Regions from separate parts of the Arthrobacter sp. NPDC058192 genome, predicted to be linked through region 2. Evidence: riboswitches for the same ligand, from Rfam matches in the RefSeq annotation. Region 2 holds a riboswitch; each other region holds the start of a gene.

The links. Region 2 has a riboswitch for S-adenosylmethionine ahead of ACFVVK_RS01845 (DUF1737 domain-containing protein). Riboswitches for the same ligand answer to the same signal wherever they lie in the genome.
Region 1: it holds a riboswitch for S-adenosylmethionine, as region 2 does, so the genes downstream of both, ACFVVK_RS16660 (homoserine O-acetyltransferase) here and ACFVVK_RS01845 (DUF1737 domain-containing protein) in region 2, are expected to answer to the same signal.
Region 3: it holds a riboswitch for S-adenosylmethionine, as region 2 does, so the genes downstream of both, ACFVVK_RS04570 (aminotransferase class V-fold PLP-dependent enzyme) here and ACFVVK_RS01845 (DUF1737 domain-containing protein) in region 2, are expected to answer to the same signal.
Region 4: it holds a riboswitch for S-adenosylmethionine, as region 2 does, so the genes downstream of both, ACFVVK_RS18635 (methionine ABC transporter ATP-binding protein) here and ACFVVK_RS01845 (DUF1737 domain-containing protein) in region 2, are expected to answer to the same signal.

The regions. Positions count from the first base shown of each region.
Region 1 is NZ_JBHVVJ010000017.1:55,783-58,983, forward strand. Features, by position in the region: SAM riboswitch class IV at 41-156, shown strand; gene ACFVVK_RS16655 (bifunctional o-acetylhomoserine/o-acetylserine sulfhydrylase) at 218-1,534, shown strand; SAM riboswitch class IV at 1,607-1,722, shown strand; gene ACFVVK_RS16660 (homoserine O-acetyltransferase) at 1,734-2,918, shown strand; gene ACFVVK_RS16665 (MFS transporter) at 3,090-3,201, shown strand, end outside.
Region 2 is NZ_JBHVVJ010000001.1:387,345-390,545, forward strand. Features, by position in the region: gene ACFVVK_RS01840 (hypothetical protein) at 1-754, opposite strand, end outside; SAM riboswitch class IV at 1,143-1,257, shown strand; gene ACFVVK_RS01845 (DUF1737 domain-containing protein) at 1,300-1,605, shown strand; gene ACFVVK_RS01850 (rhodanese-like domain-containing protein) at 1,602-2,021, shown strand; gene ACFVVK_RS01855 (O-succinylhomoserine sulfhydrylase) at 2,022-3,201, shown strand, end outside.
Region 3 is NZ_JBHVVJ010000003.1:189,235-192,435, forward strand. Features, by position in the region: gene ACFVVK_RS04570 (aminotransferase class V-fold PLP-dependent enzyme) at 1-1,304, opposite strand, end outside; SAM riboswitch class IV at 1,339-1,452, opposite strand; gene hisN (histidinol-phosphatase) at 1,621-2,433, opposite strand; gene ACFVVK_RS04580 (ribosome small subunit-dependent GTPase A) at 2,509-3,201, opposite strand, start outside.
Region 4 is NZ_JBHVVJ010000021.1:25,590-28,790, forward strand. Features, by position in the region: gene acs (acetate--CoA ligase) at 1-805, opposite strand, end outside; gene ACFVVK_RS18630 (CoA-binding protein) at 1,090-1,515, shown strand; SAM riboswitch class I at 1,603-1,692, shown strand; gene ACFVVK_RS18635 (methionine ABC transporter ATP-binding protein) at 1,826-2,638, shown strand; gene ACFVVK_RS18640 (methionine ABC transporter permease) at 2,631-3,201, shown strand, end outside.

The DNA of each region.
Region 1 (3,201 bases), on a different contig from region 2:
CTATCCAGCGGTCTTCGGCCGTTCCTACACTGATAGCCAAGGTCATGAGTGCCAGCGCACAGCCCCGGCTTGCTGGCCGGCAACCCTCGTATCGCGGTGGGGTGCCCCGGGTGAAGACCCGGCCTTCCGGCGTCCGCCGGAGGGCAAGCGCGGCGCCTGCGCCGGTCCGGGCCGACGGCCCCGTCCGGTGCTGTGCCCAGTTCCTCGAGGAGCATCAATGTCGACTGCCTGGTCCTTTGAAACCCGCCAGATCCACGCCGGCCAGGAGGCGGACCCCGCCACCGGCGCGCGGTCCCTCCCGATCTACCAGACGACGTCGTTCGTCTTCCCCAGCGCCGAAAGCGCCGCGAACCGCTTCGCGCTCGCCGAAATCGCCCCCATCTACACCCGGATCGGCAACCCCACCCAGGACGCTGTGGAACAGCGCGTGGCCAGTCTGGAAGGCGGGCTCGCGGCCCTGCTGCTCAGCTCCGGCCAGGCCGCCGAGACCTTCGCGATCCTCAACATCGCCGAAGCCGGGGACCACGTGGTGGCCAGCCCGAGCCTCTACGGCGGAACCTACAACCTGCTGGCCCACACCCTGAAGAAGTTCGGCATCTCCGTGACGTTCGTGGCGGACCCCGACAACCTGGACCAGTGGCGGGACGCCGTCCAGCCGAACACCAAGCTGTTCTTCGGCGAAGTGGTCTCCAACCCCCGGCAGGACGTGCTGGACATCGAAGGCGTCTCCAAGGTGGCGCACGAGGCCGGCGTGCCGCTGATCGTCGACAACACCCTCTCCACCCCCTACCTCATCCGCCCGATCGAGTGGGGCGCGGACATCGTCGTCCATTCCGCCACCAAGTACCTCGGCGGCCACGGCGCCGCGATCGCCGGTGTGATCGTCGATTCCGGCAACTTCGACTTCGGCAAGGACCCTGGCCGGTTCCCCGGCTTCAACACCCCGGACCCCACGTACAACGGCCTGGTCTACGCGCGCGACCTCGGCAAGGACGGTGCACTGGGCGCCAACCTCTCCTACATTCTCAAGGCCCGGGTCCAGCTCCTGCGCGACCTCGGCTCGGCCGTGTCCCCGTTCAACGCCTTCCTCATCGCCCAGGGCATCGAAACGCTGAGCCTGCGGGTCGAACGCCACGTGGCCAATGCCACCAAGGTTGCGCAGTGGCTGGAGGAACGGGACGACGTCGAATCGGTCGCCTACGCCGGGCTGCCGTCCAGCCCCTGGTACGAGCGCGGACGCAAGTACGGGCCGCTGGGGACCGGCGCCGTCGTCGGGTTCAATATCGCCGGCGGGGCCGAGGCAGGCAAGCGGTTTGTCGATGCCCTTGAACTGCACTCGCACGTCGCGAACATCGGCGACGTCCGCTCCCTGGTGATCCACCCTGCGTCGACCACCCACAGCCAGCTCTCCGCCGAGCAGCAGGCCGTGGCCGGTGTGACCCCGGGGCTGGTGCGGCTCTCGGTCGGCCTGGAGCACATTGACGACATCCTCGCTGACCTCGACGCAGGATTCCGGGCTGCCAAGGGCGCGTAGCCAACCGCCGTGCTGTCATACGGAAGTCACAATCTTCGTCATTTCCGCACCCGGTTTCGTACACTCGTACAAGGTCATGAGTGCCAGCGACAGCCCCGGCTTGCTGGCCGGCAACCCTCCTTTTGCGGCGGGGTGCCCCGGGTGAAGACCTGGCCTGCCGGTCTGCTGACGGCGGGCAAGCGCGAAGATAGGTCCTCAGATGACGATTGCCCTCAACCGCAGCGGTGAACCCCAGACCATACCGTCCCGCAACGGTGCCGCCGGCCGCACGGAGGCCCCGCAGGGCACGGCCTTCCGGGCGCCGGACGGGATCGTCCAGTACGTGCGGATCGGTGATCTGCAGCTCGAATCCGGCGTCACCCTGCCGGACGCGGTCCTGGCCTTCGAGACGTGGGGGACCCTGAACGCCGACGCCTCCAATGCCGTCCTGATTGAACATGCGCTGACGGGCGACACCCACGTCACCCGCGGTGCCAGCGAGGAACCCGGCTGGTGGGAACAGCTGGCAGGTCCCGGCGCCCCCGTGGACACCGACAAGTATTTCGTCGTGTCGATCAACATCCTGGGCGGCTGCTCGGGTTCCACGGGCCCCTCCTCGCCCGCCCCCGACGGCCGGCCGTGGGGATCGAGGTTCCCCCTCGTCACGCTGCGGGACACCACCGCGGCTGAGGCGCGGGCGGCTGACGCCCTGGGCATCGACTGCTGGTTTGCCGTGCTCGGCGGCTCGCTGGGCGGTGCCCGCGCCCTGGAGTGGGCGGTCACGTACCCCGAACGGGTCCGGCGCTGCGCCGTGATTTCCGTCGGCGCGAGCAGCACCGCCGAACAGATTGCCTTCGCGCAGGCCCAGACCCTGGCCATCCGCCAGGACCCCCACTACAACGGAGGGGACTACTACGGCGGTCCGGAGCCCGAGGCCGGACTCGCGCTCGCCCGCCGCATCGCACACATCACCTACCGCTCCGCGGCAGAGCTCGATGGCCGGTTCGGCCGGAACGCCCAGGGGTCCGAGGCACCGCTGGCTGCCGGACCACTGGGCGGCCGCGGCCGTTATCAGGTGGAAAGCTACCTGGATCACCAGGGCAGCAAACTCGCCCGGCGTTTCGATGCCAACAGCTACATCGCCATTACCGAAGCGCTCATGAGCCACGACGTCTGCCGCGGGCGTGGAAGCCTGCAGGAGTCCCTGGCGGGGGCCACCGCCGAGTTCCTGGTGGCGGCCGTTGACTCGGACCGCCTGTACTTTCCCGCCCAGTCCCGGGCGCTCGCCGAGGCGCTTCCCGGCTGCCCGGATCTGCACATGATCGAGGCGCCGATCGGCCACGACGGCTTCCTGACCGAAATCGGCCAGCTCAGCGGCCAGCTGCGGGAATGCTTCTTCGGCTAGGCAGCAGTGCGGCACGTGTGCATTTTTGCAGACGCGCTCTGCGCTAATGGCCGTTGAGACTCCGCGCGGCAACGACCATACTCGTGGGTAATGGCGCCGTGTGCCACACATCACACGCGTGCTGAGCCCAATGGTCCACAGGGTGTCGACGACGACACCGAAGGAGTCACGATGAGTACGGAAAACGCCGCCGCAAGGGGCGAAGAAACGGTCGACGTTAAAGCGTCCGGCCTGAAGAAGGTAGTGGCCGCCTCAATGGCCGGGACCGTGGTGGAGTGGTATG
Region 2 (3,201 bases):
CCAGCGTGCGGACAGCGGCCAGGCCGAGCTTCCGCACGTCCCCTGCCTCGCCCGCCGGCACCCGGCGGCTGACCGCGTCGCCGCCCACCCGTCCAAACGGGGTTTTTGTCTTCTCAAGGACCACCGCCACCGGCGCCATGGCGTTGCGGGCTGGGGTGCCGAACACCAGGACCACGAAATCGGCGCCCGGGATGAACTCCTGGACCAGCTGCCCGGCCGGCATGAGGTGCCATTTAACGGAGCTGGTACCGGCCAGCAGATGGACGGCGCGCGCGCCTTTGAAGACCCTCGGTTTGACGACAACCGGGCCGTTAAGGGCCGCCAAGGATGCCGGCGCGGCGGCGAGGTCGCCCGGAACCCCGAACCGGGGAACGGCAATGCCGGCTGCCTGCAGTGCCCAAACCGTGAACAGATGGTCGTTGGCGAGGGCCACGGCGGCAGGGTCCCCCACGATGATCCGCACGTCCTGGCCGAATCCGGCGCGCGCCGCGGCCAGGACCGGAAGTTCCACGCTGAGCGTCGGGATAATGACGTTGATGGATTCCCGGTCCACCAAGCGGCGCAGGTCCAGGATCATGTCAGGATCAGTGGTCGGCAGGAGCCTGACGGTGGCTTTTGCCGGGGCGCCGGAAGCCTGGCGGGTATCGCCGCGCGCGTCAGAGCCGAAGTGCGGGACGCCACGGGCGGCGAGCTGGGCGCCGACAGCCTGTCCGGCGGCGCCTGCAATGCCGGTTACCAGTATGCGCGGGCCCACTGTTGCTCCATTCCGTCGTCACCTGCCGGGCCGCGGCTGCGGCTCCGGCAGTTCCGAGCCACCGATTTCAGAAAATTTTGGGGAGGGACCGTCCGATTCACAGACAACCCGCTTCGTTGCGAGCGCCCCACCGGCTGACACGCCGGCCGGTCCCTTTAGTAAAGTGCGCAATCTGCGTTCGAACACGAGTGGCCGGTACCCGAAAGGGAGCCCGGCACTACTCGCTGCGGACGCCGTGCGCCCTGCCGCCCGCATGCCACCGGTAGCGGCCGCTCCGGTCCTGCTGCTGCGCTTGTTCCGCCTCGTTGAGGCTGACGCTGGCACCCGGTTACGCAACATGACGACGGCGGCGGTGACGGCCGGCGTCGTAAGTGTTACGTTTTTGGGGAGTAATGAGAACCGGCGCCAAGCCCTGACTGGCCGGTCGGCAACCCTCCTCTTCGCGGCGGGGTGCCTCAGGTGAATACTCGGCATATCGACCATTCGAGCTGCAAGCGTGAAAGAGGAGATCCGTCGTGCCCGACACATCCACAACGGCTGGACCTGTGACAGCAGCCGCCCCCGGCGCAGCACCCGCCGGCGGGGAAAGGCTCGCCTACCGCCTGTTCACGGGCGCCGATGACCGCGCCTTCTGCGAGCGCGTGTCGGCCGCCCTGGCCGAGGGGTACGTCCTGCACGGAAGCCCCTCCGCCACCTTCAACGGCAGCACGGTGATCGTGGCCCAGGCGCTGGTGCTGCCCGCCGCGATCGCGAGCGCGGACGCCGCCGTGGCCAACGCCGTGGATGAACTCGACTCGGACGACTTTGCTGACGAGTTCGGCGCGGTTGAAGCCTTCGAGGGCCACGCATGAGCTACGCCGGCGACCTCAGCCCGCAGGAGGCGTGGGCCAAGCTGGGGACCGGAGCCATCCTGGTGGACGTCCGGACCGAGGGCGAATGGGCCCACATCGGCGTCCCGGACACTACAACCGCAGGAGAAAGGCGGAACGATCCGCTCTTCATCCAGTGGAACCTCGCCGGCGGCCTGCCCAACCCGCACTTCGTGGACCAGCTACGGCAGCAGGCCCCGGAGGACACCGCCGTCGAGCTGGTCTTCCTGTGCCGCTCCGGCGCCCGGTCGGTCGCCGCAGCGACCGCGGCGACCGCCGCCGGCTACACCTCGTACAACGTTCTTGAGGGTTTCGAAGGCACGACTGACCGCTTTGGCGAACGCACCGTCAACGGCTGGAAGAACCGCGGCCTGCCCACCAACCTGGGAAAGATTTAAGTGACCTTCAACCCCGACGCCGCAGGCTGGGCCGCCGAAACCCAGGCCGTCCGCGGCGGCCTTGACCGCACCGGCTTCCAGGAGACCACCGAACCGATCTTCCTCACCTCCGGATTCGTCTACGAGTCCGCGGCCGCCGCCGAGCGCGCCTTCACGGGCGAGGACGAGCGCTTCGTCTACTCCCGCTACGGCAACCCGTCCGTCGCGACCTTCCAAGAGCGGCTCCGGCTGCTCGAGGGAACCGAGGCGTGCTTTGCGACGGCGTCCGGAATGTCCGCCGTGTTCACCGCCCTCGGCGCGCTGCTGGGGGCCGGGGACCGGGTGGTGGCCGCCCGGTCGCTGTTCGGTTCGTGCTTTGTGATCCTCAACGAGATCCTGCCGCGCTGGGGTGTGGAGACGGTCTTCGTGGACGGCCCGGACCTTGACCAGTGGGCGGCTGCGCTGTCCGAACCGACGACGGCAGTCTTCTTCGAGTCGCCGTCGAACCCGATGCAGGAAATCGTGGACATCGCCGCGGTGAGCCGGCTGGCGCATGCGGCGGGCGCCACCGTGGTGGTGGACAACGTCTTCGCCACCCCGCTCCTGCAGCGGTGCGGGGACCTCGGCGCGGACGTGATCGTCTACTCCGGCACCAAGCACATCGACGGCCAGGGACGCGTGCTCGGCGGCGCGATCCTGGGCACCAGGGAATTCATCGACGGCCCCGTCAAGCAGCTCATGCGGCATACCGGGCCGGCGCTCTCGGCCTTCAACGCCTGGGTCCTGGCCAAGGGCCTGGAGACCATGGCCCTGCGCGTCAACCACTCCTCCGCCTCAGCCCTCCGGCTGGCCGAATGGCTCGAGGCACAGCCGGCAGTCAACGCGGTGTTGTACCCGCTGCTGAAGTCCCACCCGCAGTACGACCTCGCGGTGAAGCAGATGAAGTCCGGCGGCACGGTCCTCACGCTGGAGCTCTCGCCCTCCCCCGGCCGCACCGCCAAGGAGGCCGCCTTCGCGCTCCTGGATGCGCTGCGGATCATCGACATCTCGAACAACCTCGGCGATTCGAAGTCGCTCATCACGCACCCGGCCACCACCACGCACCGTGCCATGGGCCCGGAAGGCCGCGCCGCGATCGGGCTCAGCGACGGCGTGGTGCGGCTTTCTGTGGGCCTGGAGGACGTCGAGGACCTGATCGGCG
Region 3 (3,201 bases), on a different contig from region 2:
GTTTGGCGCAGTTGCTGCAGGCCAGCCAGCAGCCGTTCGGCATCCTCCAGCCGGGACCCGAGACCGAAGCTGGCGCGCAGCGAGCCGGCCGGCAGGCCGAGCCGCTTGAGCAGGGGGTGGGCACAGAAGCGGCCGTCGCGCAGGCCGATGCCGTGTTCGGCGGACAGGTAGGCGGCCACCAGCCCGGCGTCGTAGCCTTCCACGGAAAAGTTCACGACGCCGATGGTGCTGGTCTGATCCTCGGCGGGGGAGGAATCGGCAAAGATCCGGTGCACGGTCACGCCTTCGATGCGCTCGAGTCCCGCGACCAGGAAGGACCGGATGGCATCCTCATGGGCGTACCACTGCGCCGGGTCCAGTTCCCCGATGACCTGGGTGGCGCGGGCAAGGGCGGCGGCGCCGAGGACGTTGGGCGAGCCGCCCTCGTGCCGGGCCGGCCCGGTGGTCCAGCTGACGGAGTCAAGCCGGGCGTCGCGGACGGCGCCGCCACCGGCAAGGTGGGGGGTGCCGGCGTCGAGCCAGTCGGTCCGCCCCACGAGCACGCCGGCGCCGAACGGGGCGTAAAGCTTGTGCCCCGAGAAGGCGACGTAGTCGACGTCGTCCGCGGCGGTATCGATCCGCCGGTGCGGGGCCAGTTGCGCGGCGTCGACGACGATCCGGGCGCCAAACTCGTGCGCCAGCGCAGCCAGGGCCCGGATCGGCAGGATTTCGCCGGTGACGTTGGAGGCGCCGGTGACGGCCAGCAGGCTCACACCGCCGCGGGCAAGCTCCTCCCGGAGACGGTCGACGGTGGCCGCGAGGGTGGGGGCGGCCACGATGCTGCGGTGCGGGACGTTCTGCCAGGGCAGGAGGTTGGCGTGGTGCTCGATGTCGAGGTAGAGGACTTCGCCGGCGGGCCGGCCGTCCCGCAACGGCAGGCAGCCGGCCAGCAGGTTCAGGGAATCGGTCGTGTTCCGGGTGAAGATGACGGAATCATCCGGCCGGCCGCCGACGAACTCCCGCACAATGTCCCGGGCGTTCTCGTAAACGGAGGTGCTGATCTGGGATGCATAGCCGGCGCCGCGGTGGACGCTCGCGTAATACGGCAGGATTTCGTTCAGGTAGGCCGAGACCACGGAGAGGGCCGGGGCGGAGGCGCCATAGTCGAGGTTGGCGTAGCGGGCGGAGCCGCCGGTGATCAGCGGAGCCTGGATTTCGGCCCCGGTGACGGCGGCCAGCGGGCTGGCGGCCGCGGCAAAGCGTCCGGCAGCCCGCCGGGCCTCGGCGTGGAATTCGGGGGCGGTGGGGAAAACGGCAGTTGTCATGGGACCTCATTCGGACAGGACCCCACCTCGTGGGAATCCGCGCTTGCCGTGCCCGTTCCGGACCGGCCAGGTCGTCACCCGGGGCACCCCACCGCGACTGGAGGGTTGCCGGCCAGCAAACCGGGGTTTAGCGCTGGCACTCGTGACCTGCATCGAGCGTAGGACATCCCCGCGGGCGGGGAAAAGGCGGCCCCGGAATGTGAAGCGCTTTGTTACGCAGCCAGAACGGCCCAGTGGCCGAACAAAAGACGGCGGCAGCCCCGGAAAGGGGACTGCCGCCGTCGAATGTTCGATATGCCCGGAAGTCTGAAGGAGCCTAGAGGAGGTCGTCGAGGCCGGGGTTGAGCCGTTTGAGGACTTCGGAGTGGAGGATGGAGTTGGTGGCCAGGGCGTTGCCGCCGAACGGCCCGTCGACGCCCTCGAGCGAGGTGAAGCGGCCGCCAGCCTCGGTCACGATCGGCACCAGGGCCGCCATGTCGTACAGGTTCAGTTCGGGTTCGCAGGCGATGTCCACGGCTCCCTCGGCCACGAGGCAGTATGACCAGAAGTCACCATAAGCGCGGGTGCGCCACACTTCCTCAGTCAGGCCCACGAACTCATCAAGGTTGCCGCGTTCCTTCCAGCCGCCAAGGCTGGAGTAGGACAGCGAGGCGTCCTCGAGGTTGGACACGTTGGAGACTTTCAGCCGGGTGGCAGCCGCGAGCGAGCGGCCCGTGTAGGCGCCGGCACCCTTGGCCGCCCACCAGCGCTTGCCCAGTGCCGGGGCGCTGACCACACCGACCACCGGTTCGCCCTCATCGACGAGGGCGATCAGGGTGGCCCAGACGGGGACGCCGCGGACAAAGTTCTTGGTCCCGTCGATCGGGTCGATGATCCAGCGGCGGGAACCGTGGCCCGAGCTGCCGAATTCCTCGCCCAGGACCGCATCGCGCGGACGGGACCGGGAGAGCTGGCCGCGGATGGCCTCTTCCGCGGACTTATCGGCGTCTGTGACGGGGGTGAGGTCGGGCTTCGTTTCGATCCGCAGGTCCAGCGCCTTGAAGCGGCTCATGGTCTGGGAATCGACGGAATCTGCCAGTACATGGGCAAGGCGCAGGTCATCGTTGTAACTCGAAGCGGTTTGGCTCATGGTTCCAAACTACCGGCAAAGCGGGCGGCAGGCCGGAAGCCGCGGCGCCGCGAGCCTGCCAGGGAGCCGCGCCGCCTAGGATACGGTGCCGAGTTCCTTGGTTTCCTGCGCTTCCATCCGCGGGTCCGTGCCCAGCAGGCGGCGCAGGGACGCCAGCCGCGCGGCGCCGGAGGGCCCCGCGTGCCCGGCCGCAACCCAGGCGTCGACGCCGCAGTTGACGGCGGTGGAGTCGTGTTTGCAGCCGCGTTCGCAGTCGTCGGTGCCCGGTTCCAGGTCCGGGAAGGAATGGAGGATCCGGTCAGGATCCACATGGGCCAGCCCGAAGGAGCGGATGCCGGGGGTGTCGATGATCCAGCTGCCCGCCGGGGCCGCGCTGACTTTCAGTGCCAGCGCGGAGGAGGACGTGTGGCGGCCGCGGCCGGTCACGGCGTTGACGCCGCCGGTGGCACGTTCGGCCCCGGTCAGCGCGTTGACCATGGTGGATTTTCCGACGCCGGAATGGCCCAGCATGACGGTGACTTTGCCGTCGAGGTGCTCGCGCAACTGGGACACGGCGTCCTTGTCGAGCCGGGCGGAGAGTCCGTCGTCGGAGCGGGCGTCGATGCCGGACGCGGCGGAGTCAGCGGTCTTGGAAATGATGACGGGGAAGTCGAGGTGCCGGTAATTGGACAGCAGCTCGGCGGGATCCTTGACGTCGGCCTTGGTGACGAGGAGCAGCGGCTCGATGCCGGCGTCGTAAGCGGCCACCAGCGCCCGGTCGATGAAACC
Region 4 (3,201 bases), on a different contig from region 2:
CGTTGTCCTTGACCGGCACGGCGGTGCCACGGCGGAACTGTCCATCAGTGGTAACCAGGAGCTTGGCGCCGGTGTCCTCCACCCGGAACCTCAAAGCCTCGGCGGAGAAGCCGCCGAAGACCAGGGAATGGATGGCGCCGATGCGGGCCACGGCAAGCGTAATGATCACGGTTTCGGGGATGACCGGGAGGTAGATGACCACACGGTCGCCCTTGGTGATGCCCAGGTCCAGGAGGGCGTTGGCGGCCTTGGACACCTCGCGCTGGAGTTCGGCGTAGGTCACGGCACGGCGGTCACCGGGCTCGCCCTCGAAGTGCAGGGCCACCTTGTCTCCGCGCCCCGCCGCTACATGGCGGTCGACGCAGTTGTAGGCGACATTGAGCCTGCCGCCTTCGAACCAGGTGATCTGCGGGCCGGTGCCGGCCTCGATGTCGGCCGGGACGCGGCGGTGTGCGGTGTGCCAGGGCTTGCCGCCGTCTGTGGGACCGGCCGGCAGGTCCGCCCAGTCAAGACGGAGGGCCTGGGTTTCCCAGAACGCAATCGACTCAGCCTGGAGGGTCCCTGCAGTGGCTGCGCCGCTGTGCCGGGGGGTGGTGCCGCGGTGACGCGCCGGTCCGTCAATGGGGACGCCGTGCACTGCGCCGTCCGTGGGCTCGGTCAGGGACCATCCCGAAGAGCCGCGAGAGGAGCCGGGCGCGTCACGCAGCCCTGCTTCGTTCGCCGTCGCGTCCGAAGGGGTTTGGAGGGTTGCCTCGCCTGGAGTACGGGCAAGGGTGGGCAGGGCGGAAGAAATCTCAGGGGTCATTGCAGCACTCCATCGGTCCTGGCAGTAGCACCTCGTGTTCGCGTGTTCTCCACGGGAACCGTTCAGCGGGAATGGTCGTCCCACGTCACCGGGGTTGCTGCGGCTTCATCGATCCAGGTCTCTCGGCCGCTCGGGATGGTCAGTATCAACTAGAGCCGAGTTGCACGATTCCGCCAAATCGGCGTCTTCGGGGCTGTAATATTCGTTCATCGAGGCCGCTGGTGCGGTGTTTCATTCATTTGTTCGGCCCTGCGTCCGAATCGCTGCAGGCGTAGGCTGAAGGCATGACTCACGTTAACGATCCGGCAGTCATTGACCGCCTCATGCGAACCAAAGGCGTGTGGGCGGTGGTCGGTCTCACCACCAATGAGTGGCGTTCAGCCTATGACGTTTCCCTCTACGTCCGGGACCGGATGGGAATGGAGATTATCCCGGTCAACCTGCCCGGCGACGATGTCCACGGCGAGAAGGGCTACCGCTCACTGGCGGAGATCCCAGACCAGAAACACCCGATCGACGTCGTTGACTGTTTCGTCAACTCGCACAAGGTCGGGGCCGTCATAGACCAAGCCATCGCAGTTGGTGCCAAAGCGGTCTGGCTGCAGCTGGGCGTGTTCGATGACGCCGCGGTGGAGCGCGCCAAAGCCGCGGGACTGGACGTGGTGGTGAACGCGTGCCCGGCCCGCGAAGGGTGGCACATCGGCATCTAGCTGCCCCCAATAGCGTGAGGGAAAAGTCGGTTACAAAATGTGACCGGCTTTTTCCGTTTCCGTCATGTGCCGTGTGAGATGGGGTGGTAACCATCCCGAGCGGCCGAGAGATCTGGCTCAGTGACGCCGCAGCAACCCCCTCCTTGAGGAAGGTGCTACCGCCAGGACCGATGGAGAACCTCTGTGTTCCGTAGGCTCATCGGCTTCGCCTAGCGGAGCCGGGGCCCAAGGCTCAGGGCTTTCCTCGGGCGAGCCCGAAGGAATTCATGAACACGCAGGCAGCGGCGCGACCCCAAGCAGGTGATGACCTGTGATTGAGATCCAGAACGTCACCACGACCTTTGACTCGGCGGGCGGCCGCTTCACGGCCGTTGACGATGTCAGCCTGCACATCAAGCGGGGCACCATCCAGGGCATCATCGGGTTCTCCGGTGCCGGAAAGTCCACGCTGCTGCGAAACATCAACCTCCTGGAGCGTCCGACATCCGGACGGGTCCTTGTGGACGGGGTTGACCTGGTGACCCTCTCCGACGCCGAGCTCCGGACCAAGCGGCACGACATCGGCATGATTTTCCAGCACTTCAACCTGCTCAACAACCTCACAGCCCAAGAAAATGTGGAGCTGTCCCTGAAGTTCGCCGGCGTGGGCAAGGCAGAACGCCGCCGCCGCGCCGCCGAAACCTTGGCCATTGTGGACCTCGCCGACAAAGCGTCCACGTATCCGACCAAGCTCTCGGGCGGCCAGAAGCAGCGCGTGGCGATCGCCCGTGCCTTGGCCACCGGGCCCAAGGTGCTGCTCTGCGACGAGCCGACGTCGGCAGTTGACCCCCGCACGACGTCGTCGGTCCTGCAGTACCTCGCCGACGTCAACGCCGAATTCGGCATCACCATTGTGGTGGTCACCCACGAGATGAACGTCATCAAGGCGATCGCCGACAACGTCGCTGTGATGGAAGACGGCCGGGTGGTGGAGCGGTTTGATCTCACCGAACTCCAGCGCCCCGACTTCCACCCGGCAACGTCGATCGGCCGCTACTTGATCTCCGATGAGATCCAGCTGGACCGCTCCGGAAGGGACGCCGCCCACACCACAGTCGCTTCGGAGGACCTGATCAATGTTTGACCGCATACTGGAAGTCCTGCCCGAAATCGGCGTCGCCATGGGGCAGACCCTCACCATGCTCCTGGTGGCCATTCCGCTGGCCGTACTCCTCGGCACACCCCTGGGTGTCCTGCTGTACACGATCGGTCCCAACGGGCTCAAGCACAAGCCAAAGCTGCACCGAGTCCTGGACGGACTGGTCAACCTGCTCCGCTCGTTCCCGTTCCTGATCCTGCTGATCGCCATCATTCCCGTCACCAGGTTCATCGTCGGCACCACCATCGGCACGGCCGCCGTCATTGTTCCGCTGAGCATCAATGCCATCCCGTACTTTGCCCGGTTCGTGGAGCAGAACCTCAGCCAGCTCGGCGGCGGAGTGGTTGAGGCGGCCCGGTCCATGGGAGCCAGCCGGTCCCAGATCGTGCGCGACGTCCTGATTGTGGAGGCCAAGCCAGGCATCGTCAGTTCCATCACCATCATGACCGTCAGCTTTATCTCGTACTCGGCGATGGCCGGCCTGGTGGGCGGCGGCGGCATCGGAGACTTCGCGATCCGGTACGGCTACTACCGCTACGAAACGCCGC